2 regions of the Massilia oculi genome follow, and region 2 is predicted to be linked to the other one. Evidence: predicted binding sites of a transcription regulator. Region 2 holds the regulator's gene; the other holds the start of a gene.

Region 1 (5,407 bases), 830 kb from region 2:
TTCGGTTGCGAGTCGACCGTGCCCATGTCGATCTCGTCCATCAGCAGGCGCGAGATCGGGGTCAGGCGGGCTTCGGTATATCGCATCGCCGCGGCGCCGTCGCCGTCGCGCGAGCCGAAGTTGCCCTGGCCGTCGATCAGCGGGTAGCGCAGCGAAAAGTCCTGCGCCATGCGCACCAGCGCGTCGTACACCGACTGGTCGCCGTGCGGGTGCAGTTTGCCGAGCACGTCGCCGACCACCGCGGCCGACTTGCGCGGCTTGGCGGTCGGGCCCAGGCCCAGTTCGTTCATCGCGTACAGGATGCGGCGCTGGACCGGCTTCTGGCCGTCCGACACGTCCGGCAGCGCGCGGCCCTTGACCACCGAGACGGCGTAGTCGAGGTAGGCGCGCTCGGCGAAGGTGGACAGGGTGAGCGTCTCGACGTCCGAGGGCTCGTGTTGTTGTTCAAAGAGACTTGGTTGATTCGTCATGATGTGTGTTCGGTTGCTCGCCAGTAGCGCGGATCAGATATCCGCCTCGGTCTCGTTCCCGTGTTCCTCGATCCAGGCCCGGCGTGCCGCGGCTTCCCCTTTGCCCATCAGCATATTGAAGCGCGATGCCGACTCGGCCACGTCGTACTGGCCGAAGGAGACCGGCAGCAGGCGGCGCGTGTCCGGGTTCATGGTGGTTTCCCACAGCTGCTCGGCGTTCATCTCGCCCAGGCCCTTGAAGCGCGAGATGCTCCACACGCCTTCCTTCAGGCCTTCTTTCTTCAGCTTGTCCTCGATCGCCAGCAGCTCGCCGTCGTCCAGCGCGTACAGCTTCTGGATCGGCTTCTTGCCGCGCGCCGGCACATCCACGCGATACAAAGGCGGACGCGCGATGCAGATGTTCCCGTTGCGGAACAGGGCAGGGAAGTGCTTGAAGAACAGCGTCAGCAGCAGCACCTGGATGTGCGAACCGTCGACGTCCGCATCGGACAGGATGCAGATCTTCCCGTAGCGCAGGCTGGTCAGGTCGGGCGAGTCGTTCGGTCCGTGCGGATCGACGCCGATCGCCACCGAGATATCGTGGATCTCGTTGTTGGCGAACAGGCGATCGCGGTCGGTCTCCCAGGAGTTGAGCACCTTGCCGCGCAGCGGCAGGATGGCCTGGAATTCCTTGTCGCGGCCCATCTTGGCCGAGCCGCCGGCCGAGTCACCCTCGACCAGGAACAGCTCGTTGCGCGTGATGTCGGTCGATTCGCAATCGGTCAGCTTGCCCGGCAACACCGCCACGCCGGACGATTTCTTCTTCTCGACTTTTTGCAGCGAACGCAGGCGCGACTGCGCCTGCTTGATGACCAGTTCGGCCAGCTTCTTGCCGTATTCGACGTGCTGGTTCAGCCACAGTTCGAGCGGCGGTTTCGTGAACGTCGACACCAGCTTGAGCGCGTCGCGCGAGTTCAGGCGTTCCTTGGTCTGGCCCTGGAATTGCGGGTCCAGCACCTTGGCCGACAGCACGAACGAGACGCGCGCGAACACGTCCTCGGGCAGCAGCTTGACGCCCTTCGGCAGCAGGCCGTGCAGCTCGACGAAGTTCTTCACCGCGCCGAACAGGCCGTCGCGCAGGCCGGCTTCGTGGGTGCCGCCGCTGACGGTCGGGATCAGGTTGACGTAGGACTCGCGCACCACGCCGCCTTCCTCGGTCCAGGCCACGACCCAGTCGGCGCCTTCGCCTTCGGCGAAGCTGTCGTCGCCGCTTGCTGCGAATTGCGCGCCTTCGAACAGCGGGATCAGGGTCTCGCCGTTCGAGCTCTGGGCCAGCGCTTCGTTCAGGTAGCCGCGCAGGCCCTCGTCGTAGCGCCAGGTCTGGACGTCGCCGGTCTTGCCGTTGGTGAGCGTGACGGTCACGCCCGGCAGCAGCACCGCCTTCGAGCGCAGCAGGCGCTGCAGGTCGCCCAGCGGGATGTTTGGGGAATCGAAATACTTACCGTCCGGCCAGGCGGTGACGCGGGTGCCGTTCTTCTTGCCGCCGCGTTCTGCAGGGCTGGACGTGAGCGGCTCGATCACGTCACCGTCGGCGAATACCAGGCGGTGCTGGCCATTGCCCTGGTCGTCCTTGCGCCACACCTCGATCTCGAGGCGCTTCGACAGCGCATTGGTGACCGAGACGCCGACCCCGTGCAGGCCGCCCGAGAAGGCGTAGGCGCCGCCCGAACCCTTGTCGAACTTGCCGCCGGCGTGCAGGCGGGTGAACACGATCTCGACCGTGGACACGCCTTCTTCCGGGTGGATGCCGACCGGGATGCCGCGGCCGTCGTCCTCGACCGTGATCGAACCGTCCGGGTTCAGGGTCACGCCGATGTTCTTGCAGTGACCGCCCAGCGCTTCGTCGGAGGCGTTGTCGATCACTTCCTGGATGATGTGGAGCGGATTCTCCGTCCGGGTATACATGCCCGGGCGCTGTTTCACAGGTTCGAGTCCCTTGAGGACGCGGATGGATGATTCGCTGTAGTCTGGAGCGGGTTTCTTGGAGGCCATCTTGAAGATTGTTTGTCGAATGCTCCGGCATTCTAACTTGTCGGGAGGAAAAGGTTAGGCTTTTTTACTGTTTAAATATACAGTAGTTTGCGCTATGACGTGCTTTTCGCTTCGCACGTTTGTGCTAGATTAAGCTGGATAACTACGGCAATGCCAGGGAGGGGCGTTACCGATGCACTTATCCAGCCATCCGTTTACCGTTCGCCTGATCGGGTTCCCACCTGGCGAAAGCGCGCGGCTCGAAGCCTTGCTGGCGCGCGCGCGGGGCGTGGGGCCGTCGTATTCTTGCCTGCACGACGACAGTTTGCAAGAGCCGGATCTGTATATTGCCAACGGCGACAGCCCGACCACGCTGACCCGGATCGGCTGCCTGCCGCCCGGATCGCTGCAGCCGGCGCTCGTTATCTGCAACCCTGGCGAACCCGGCAACCCCGGCGCCGGGAACTGGCGCACGCTGGCGCGGCCGGTCGACCCCCTGCAACTGCATGAAGCCCTGGCCGATCTGCTCGATACCCGGGTCCAGGTGCTGGTGCAGCAGAACACCCGCGCCACCCGGCGCGTGCTGGCCGAGCGCCGCCGCCGTCCGCGCCTGGCGCCGGACGGCGAGACGCCGGCATTCTACACGCGCCTGCGCCGTGGTCCCGTCAATGGGGCCGTCCTGATCGTCGACCAGGAATGCAAGCTGCGTAACGAGGTGGCGCGCGTGCTCGGCCCGCGCCGGGTGCCGGTCGAATGGACCGACAGCCTGTGCGCAGCGGTGCGCCTGTGCGACGAAACGAAGGTAGCGCTGGTGCTGATCAACACGGCGGCGGTCGGCATCGAACCGTATGAGGTGTGCAGCTCGATCAAGTCGCAGGACGGGGCCCAGCGCACGCCGGTGGTGTTCCTGGTCGAGCAATCCTTTCACTACGATAGCGTGCGTGCGCGCCGCGCCGGGGCGCGCGGCCTGCTCACGACGCCGGTCGCCGGCCGCCACTGGATGCTGACCTTCCAGAAGCTGCTCGACCTTCCGGTGTAGGCGGAACGCGACGTTTTGTAACAACTTTATATTGTGCGCAGCGGTGGCGAAGTTATATTAATAGCCATGGCTGAAGACGATCAAATCAAGCGCGACGATGATCCCGCGGCGGACGTGGACGAGCGCCGCGAGACCCGCGTGCGCGTGCCCGAACGCCGCGCCAGCGGCGGCCAGTCGCGCGGTCCCGCCCGCTACCTGCGCGATGGCGACAATGCCGTCGCCCTGGCCGGCCGGGTCATCACCTCGCGTTTTCGCTCGCTGCGCGAGCGCTTCAACCGCGACTTCATGCAGCGCACGCTGCACATCGGCGTTTCGGCCCGCATCTTTCACCCTGCCGCCGGCGCCAAGGGGCTGCTCAGCAAGAACCTGCAGTATCTCGAGGAATCGATCGCCCAGTGGGTGATGTCGCGCGACGTGCTGGTGTTCATGATTCCCACCGTGAATACCAACGGCCTGCTACACCCCAGCAACATCACCCTGCGCCACTATGCGCGCCACCTCGACGGCCTGGTGCTGCAGGGCGGGGCCGACGTGGCGCCGCAAACCTATTCCGAAACCCCGACCAAGCCCGAATGGAGCGGCGACCGCGCGCGCGACGTCTACGAGCTCGAACTGCTGCACGAATTCGTCGACGCCGGCAAACCGGTGCTCGGCGTGTGCCGCGGCTGCCAGCTGATCAACGTCGCCTTCGGCGGTACCCTGCACCAGGACGTGGCCACCGAGATGCCGGATGCCCTGGCCCATGTGCACGATGTCTACGATGCGCACCGTCACGCCATCGTCTTTCCCAAGGGCTCGTCGCTGGGCCGCATGTTCCCCAAGGTCGAGCGGGCGATGGTCAATTCGATCCACCACCAGGCGGTCAAGGATCTGGGACGCGACATCCGCATCGAGGCCATGTCCGAGCCTGACGGCATCGTCGAGGCGATCCGCTACCAGCGCGCCAACTTCGTCATGGGCCTGCAGTGGCACCCCGAATTCCACCGCGCCGGCGGCGTCGACCTGCTCGATTGCACGCCGGTGCTCGACGAATTCCTGCGCGCTGCGCGTGAAACCCGGCTTTAAATCTTGCTTGTAATCAAGCCGTGATTCGCTTGCCGAAAACGCTTGCTTTCGCCGTGTGAGGCGTGAATAATGAAATGAGAATCATTCGCATTGTGTTGCGAATCTCGTTTCATCACACGTTTGACTGTTGCGCACCGCAACCGCTTTTGGGAGACGCTTGCATGACTATTTCCACCGCAGACACGACGCCGCCGGCGCCGCGCAGCCAGGACGCGTTGCTGGTCGCTTCGCTATTGCACCTGATGTCCAACTACACGACACGCGTCGACGGTGAGCAGCCATGCGTCAAGCTGGCTTCGGTGATCGAGCGCCACCTGTGCGCGCTGTCGCGCCTGCCGAATATCGATCCCGTCCTGCGCGCCACTTGCGAACAGCTGGCCGACCAGTGGGCGGTCGTGGTCGACGCCAAGCTGCCGCCGCCGGCGCCGACGCGCCAGCCCTTGCTGGCGCGCTTCATGAAAGGCGGCTGGGCCGGCAAGACGGCGCCGCTCGCGGGCTAACGCGGCTGCAGCAGCCCCTTCAGGCGGTCGGCCCGGCCCGGAATGCGTTCCAAGGCCGGATAGCGCAAGCCGCCATCGTAGGCGATCGTGAGCGCGCGCTTCTGCCGATCCAGTTGCACGGTGAGCGCGATGCCGGCCGGATCGCGGCGCGACACCGCCGCGGCCAGGCGCTCCATGCTGAACGGCTCGCCTTCCACCTCCACTACCACCGCGCCCGGCGCCAGCCCGGCCTTGAAGGCGGGGCTGTTCCAGCCGACCGAGCGCACCACGCCCTTGCCGTTCACGCCGATCCCGAGGCCGTAGCTGAAGTCGGGGACCCCTTC
Region 2 (5,407 bases):
GCCTACGGCTATGCCGACGCACGCCAGCTGGCGTCGGTATTCCAGGGGAGGGAGCCGGGCTTTCGCTACGGCCGCCAGGGCAACCCGACGGTGTCGGCCCTGGAAGACAAGATCAGCAAGATGGAAGACGGCGTCGCCACCCTGTGCTTCGGCACCGGCATGGCGGCGATCGGCGCGCTGTTCCAGGCGCTCCTGAAAGCCGGCGACCACATCGTGTCGTCGAGCTTCCTGTTCGGCAATACCAACAGCCTGTGGCAGACGGTGGCGGGGCAGGGCGTCGACGTCGACTTCGTCGACGCTACCGACGTGGCCCAGGTGGAAGCGGCCTTGCGACCGAACACCCGCCTGGTGTTCGTGGAGACCATCGCCAATCCGCGCACGCAAGTGGCGGACCTGGCCCGCATCGGCGAACTGTGCCGCGCGCGCGGCATCCTGTACGTGGTCGACAACACGATGACCACGCCCTGGCTGTTCCGGCCGAAGCATGTGGGCGCCGGGCTGGTGGTCAATTCGCTGACCAAGTCGATCGGCGGCCACGGCATCGCCTTGGGCGGCGCGCTGACCGACACCGGCCTGTTCGACTGGGCCGCATATCCGAACATCGCCCAGAACTTCAGAAAGCAAGCGCCAGGTGCGCAAGGCATGGCCCAGCTGCGCGCCAAGGCGCTGCGCGACTTCGGCGCCGCGCTGGGGCCGGAAGCGGCGCACCACATCGCGGTCGGCGCCGAGACGCTGGCCCTGCGCATGGAGCGCACCTGCGCCAATGCGCTGGCGCTGGCGACGATGCTGGAGGCCGACGAGCGCGTCGCCGCCGTGCATTATCCGGGCCTGGCCTCGCACCCGCAGCATGCGATCGTCGAGGCGCTGTTCCGCGCCGGCGGCTCGCTGCTGAGCTTCGAGCTGAAGGACGACATCGATCCGTTCGACTATCTCAACCGTCTCAAGCTGGCGATCCCGGCCTCGAACCTGGGCGACAACCGCACCCTGGTGATTCCGGTGGCGCACACGATCTTCTTCGAGATGGGCCCCGAGCGGCGCGCCAGCATGGGGATCGCCGAAGGCTTGATCCGGGTGTCGGTGGGCATCGAGGACACCGATGACCTGGTCGGCGACTTCCGCCAGGCGCTGGATGCGTAAAGCGATGTAAAAGCTGTCATCACAGGGCCGGCGAATGCCGGCCCTGTCGTTTTTGCGGTTGAGCCCAGCCGTAAAACACGGCTATCATGGACTTTTACCAGCCAGCCTTACGGTATGCCCATGAAACGATTCCTGTCCTGCCTGTCCCTTTCGGTCTCTGTCGCGTTCAGTAGCGCCGCATTCGCCGGCGAACTCGAGGATGCCAACGCCCTGTTCGAGAAAAAAGACTATGCGGGCGCGCTCAAGCTTTACACCAAGCTGGCCAATGCCGGCAATCCACAGGCCCAGCAGCAATTGGGCCAGATGTACTGGTATGGCGAGGCCGGCGCGATCGATGAGGCGAAGGCGAAGGAATGGTTTGAAAAGTCGGCCGCCAAGGGCAACAAGGTCGCCGCCGACTCGCTCGTGATCATGCAGCAGCGCATCGATCGCCGCGCCGAGATCGACTACTGGATCAAGGGCTACGATGGCGCCGACCTGCAGTCGGGCGAGTACCGCTGCCCGTCGCCGCGTATTCCGGCGGTGTCGAAGATCAATGAAGAGATCGAGCGCGTGAACAAGGCCGTGACCGGCTGGCAGGATTGCTACAACAAGATGGTGACCAACCTCAACGAACAGTCGCCGCTGACCAGGCGCATCCCGCCCGACATCGCCAAGCTGATGAACAAGCAGGAAACCGAGGCCTCGACCGCCTATCTGGAGCGGGTGCGCCAGAACATCGCCGAGGGAGCGAAAGTCAATTCGAAGATGGTATTGGCCGATTTCGCCGCATGGCGCAGCGCGACCGAAGCGTTTGTCGACCAGCATAATGCGGTGGTCAACAAGGCCAAGCAGTAAGGCGACATCTGCTGGAAGATACGTCGTTCCCGCGCAGGCGGGAACCTGAGTTGCTCGCGTTAACGCTGCGTCAGATCGTCTTGGCAGCGCTGAGGACTTGGGTCCCCGCCTTCGCGGGGATGACATGGTAGTGGTGCTAAGTTCTACAGAGGATCAATTCCAGCTGCGCATCAGCCCGACCGCCAGGCCCTCGAGCGCGAACTCTTCGTCGGGCGTGACTTCGATGACCTTGAAGTCGGGGTTCTCGGGCAGCAGTTCGACCAGGTCGCCCGTCTTGCGGTAGCGCTTGACGGTGACTTCCTCGCCCAGGCGGGCGACGACGATCTGGCCGTTCTTGGCGCTGTCGATCTTCTTGACCGCCAAAAAGTCGCCATCCATGATGCCGGCGTCGCGCATCGACCAGCCTTTTACCTTGAGCAAAAAGTCGGGCCGCGCCGCGAACATCGCGGTGTCGACGTTATAGGTGGCTTCGACGTGTTCCTGGGCCAGGATCGGATTGCCGGCGGCGACGCGGCCGACCAGCGGCAGCGACATCATCGACGGTGGCATCATCGGCAACTGCGGCGGAATCTGCTCGACGCTGGCGCCGACCAGGCGGATGCCGCGCGAGGTGCCCGGCGAAATCTCGATCGCGCCCTTGCGCGCCAGGGCTTGCAGGTGTTCTTCGGCCGCATTGGCCGAGCGGAAGCCCAGTTCGGCCGCGATTTCGGCCCGGGTCGGAGGGAAACCCGTGTTCTCGATCGCTTCCTTGATCAGGTTGAGGATCTGTTCTTGCCTTGCAGTGAGCTTGAGCATAAATGTCTTGCGAAACGGGTTGGTAGAGATAGACTGTATTTTTGTACAGTATTCTGCTATACGCAAGGGCTATACACGAAAAAGCGCGAAAAAAGCGCGCGTATCGCAAAAAATACGCTTTTCGCAAGCGTAAATGTCGAGTGAGCCAGGCGCCTGGGTGAGCCTCTTGACAGCCAAGTTCCCTTTTTACCCATTTCACGCTATACTAGCTGGCTGTTCCCTTCCCACACTCGTCTTGACGCCGAGGTGGGCATTTATGTAAAACGTCCTCAAGGAGTAATGCATGCGTCATTATGAAATCGTTTTTATCGTCCATCCGGACCAGAGCGAGCAAGTCCCGGCGATGATCGAGCGTTACAAGACCACGGTGACCAGCCGCGGCGGTAACATCCATCGCGTGGAAGACTGGGGCCGCCGCCAGATGGCTTACCAGATCCAGAAGCTGCCAAAAGCGCACTACATCTGCCTGAACATCGAATGCGACAACGAGACCCTGGTCGAGCTGGAAACCGCATTCAAGTTCAATGATGCCGTTCTGCGTCATCTGACCGTCAAGATGAAGAAAGCAGAAACCGCACCGTCGCCGATGATGAAATCGGTGCAGCGCGAAGATGCAGCCAAGAGCCACCGTGCAGAAGCAGCCGCTCCTGCAGCTGCCCCGGCCGCCGCTGCCTAAGATTTTTTCCAGGAATTCGTAGACACCGTAGCAGAAGAACCGGGTAGAAGTTGGGCGAAAATCAGCTCCAGCTCGTGGCGACCATCGCCGAGCGTGACGTACTGCGCTACACCCCGGCCGGCGTGCCGATCGTTTCAGCCGTCCTGATGCACAGTTCGCATCAGCGGGAGGCGGGGATCGATCGCCTGGTCGAGTTCGAAGTCCCCGCGTTCGCCGCGGGCGAGATTTCGGGCAGGTTCGGCAGTGCCGAGCTCGGCGCCAGCTACCGCTTCAACGGATTCCTTGCACGAAAAAATCGCAACAGCAAAGCCCTGGTGTTTCACATCATTGATTTCAGTGCCGCCTAGTTCGGCAATTTAGATATACAGGAGCCTCAAATGGCATTCGGTAAAAAGTTCGACAAAAACAAAGCTAAAGAAAAACTCAAGCGCAAACAGCAGAACCCGCTGTTCAAGCGCAAGAAGTTCTGCCGCTTCACCGCCGCTGGCGTTGAGCAGGTTGACTACAAAGACGTCGACACCCTGAAGGACTTCGTCCAGGAAAACGGCAAGATCATGCCAGCACGTCTGACCGGCACCAAGGCGCACTACCAGCGTCAGGTCGACACCGCCATCAAGCGCGCCCGCTACCTGGCGCTGCTGCCGTACACCGACCTGCACCACGGTTAATCGGTTACGTCAGCTATCCTGGAGATAAAACATGCAAATCATTCTGTTGGAAAAAGTCATCAACGTCGGCAACCTGGGCGACGTCGTCAAAGTCAAGGACGGTTACGCACGTAACTTCCTGATCCCACAAAAGATGGCCCGCCGCGCTACCGCCGGCGCCGTCGCCGAGTTCGAAGCCAAGCGCGCCGAACTGGAAAAAGCAGCCGCCGAGAAACTGGCAGCCGCCCAAGCCCAAGGCGACAAGCTGAGCGGCCTGACCGTCACCATCGGCCAGAAGGCCGGCGTCGACGGCCGTCTGTTCGGTTCGGTCACCAACGCCGACATCGCTGAAGCGCTGACCAAGCAAGGCTTCCCGGTCGAAAAAGCTGCCGTTCGCCTGCCGACCGGCCCGCTGAAGACCACCGGCGAATTCCCGGTTGCAGTCGCCCTGCACACCGACGTCGTGTCGGAAATCACCATCGCTGTCGTGGGCGAAGCTGCCTGAGCGAATGCTGAACTGAAGTAAAAGCAGTGCACAAAAAAGCCGGGTTCTCCCGGCTTTTTTGCTTTTGAAACTCACCAATTATGACAGCCGTGTGACAGGAGAAGGTATAATGCCGCCCATGAACGCAGCACCCTCAGACCCGCAGATCGAAGCCCTGCGCATCCCCCCGCATTCCATCGAAGCAGAGCAGTCCGTCATCGGCGGCCTGCTGCGCGATAACGCCGCCTGGGACCGCATCGCCGACTTCATGCACGCGGAAGACTTCTACCGTTACGATCACCGCATCATCTTCGAACAGATGGTCCGCCTGATCAATGCCGGCAAGCCGGCCGACGTGATCACGGTCTATGAAGCCTGCAACCAGCTCGGCAAGGCCGAGGAAGTGGGTGGCCTGCAATACCTGAACGCCATGGCGCAGAACACGCCGTCGGCGGCCAACATCCGCCGCTACGCCGAGATCGTGCGCGACCGCGGCATCCTGCGCCAGCTGATCACCGTCGCCGACGAGATTTCCGGCAATGCCTTCAATCCGCAGGGCAAGGAAGTCAAGCAGATGCTCGACGAGGCCGAGTCGCGGATCTTCGCCATCGCCGAGCAGGGCGCCCGCGGCGCCCAGGGCTGGCTGGCGGTGCAGCCGCTGCTGACCCAGGTGGTCGAGCGCATCGACGAACTGTACTCGCGCGAGAACCAGGGCGAGATCACCGGCGTGCCGACCGGCTTCATCGACCTCGACCGCATGACGTCCGGCCTGCAGCCGGGCGACCTCGTCATCGTCGCCGGCCGTCCGTCGATGGGCAAGACCGCGTTCTC

The links. Region 2 encodes LexA, which represses DNA repair genes until DNA is damaged. Its sites were predicted from a motif close to ACTGTATNNNNATACAGT; they were not measured.
Region 1: DIR46_RS16915 (DNA topoisomerase IV subunit B) is a predicted target of LexA. The motif match lies at 2,568-2,585, and genes of this name have one in related genera.

Annotation. Positions count from the first base shown of each region.
Region 1 is NZ_CP029343.1:3,707,572-3,712,978, forward strand. It holds gene parC (DNA topoisomerase IV subunit A) at 1-470, opposite strand, end outside; gene DIR46_RS16915 (DNA topoisomerase IV subunit B) at 504-2,501, opposite strand; gene DIR46_RS16920 (response regulator) at 2,674-3,519, shown strand; gene DIR46_RS16925 (gamma-glutamyl-gamma-aminobutyrate hydrolase family protein) at 3,586-4,584, shown strand; gene DIR46_RS16930 (hypothetical protein) at 4,746-5,084, shown strand; gene DIR46_RS16935 (M61 family metallopeptidase) at 5,081-5,407, opposite strand, start outside.
Region 2 is NZ_CP029343.1:4,542,251-4,547,657, forward strand. It holds gene DIR46_RS20465 (cystathionine gamma-synthase family protein) at 1-1,137, shown strand, start outside; gene DIR46_RS20470 (tetratricopeptide repeat protein) at 1,258-1,974, shown strand; gene lexA (transcriptional repressor LexA) at 2,128-2,769, opposite strand; gene rpsF (30S ribosomal protein S6) at 3,053-3,445, shown strand; gene priB (primosomal replication protein N) at 3,496-3,792, shown strand; gene rpsR (30S ribosomal protein S18) at 3,823-4,113, shown strand; gene rplI (50S ribosomal protein L9) at 4,145-4,597, shown strand; gene DIR46_RS20500 (replicative DNA helicase) at 4,707-5,407, shown strand, end outside.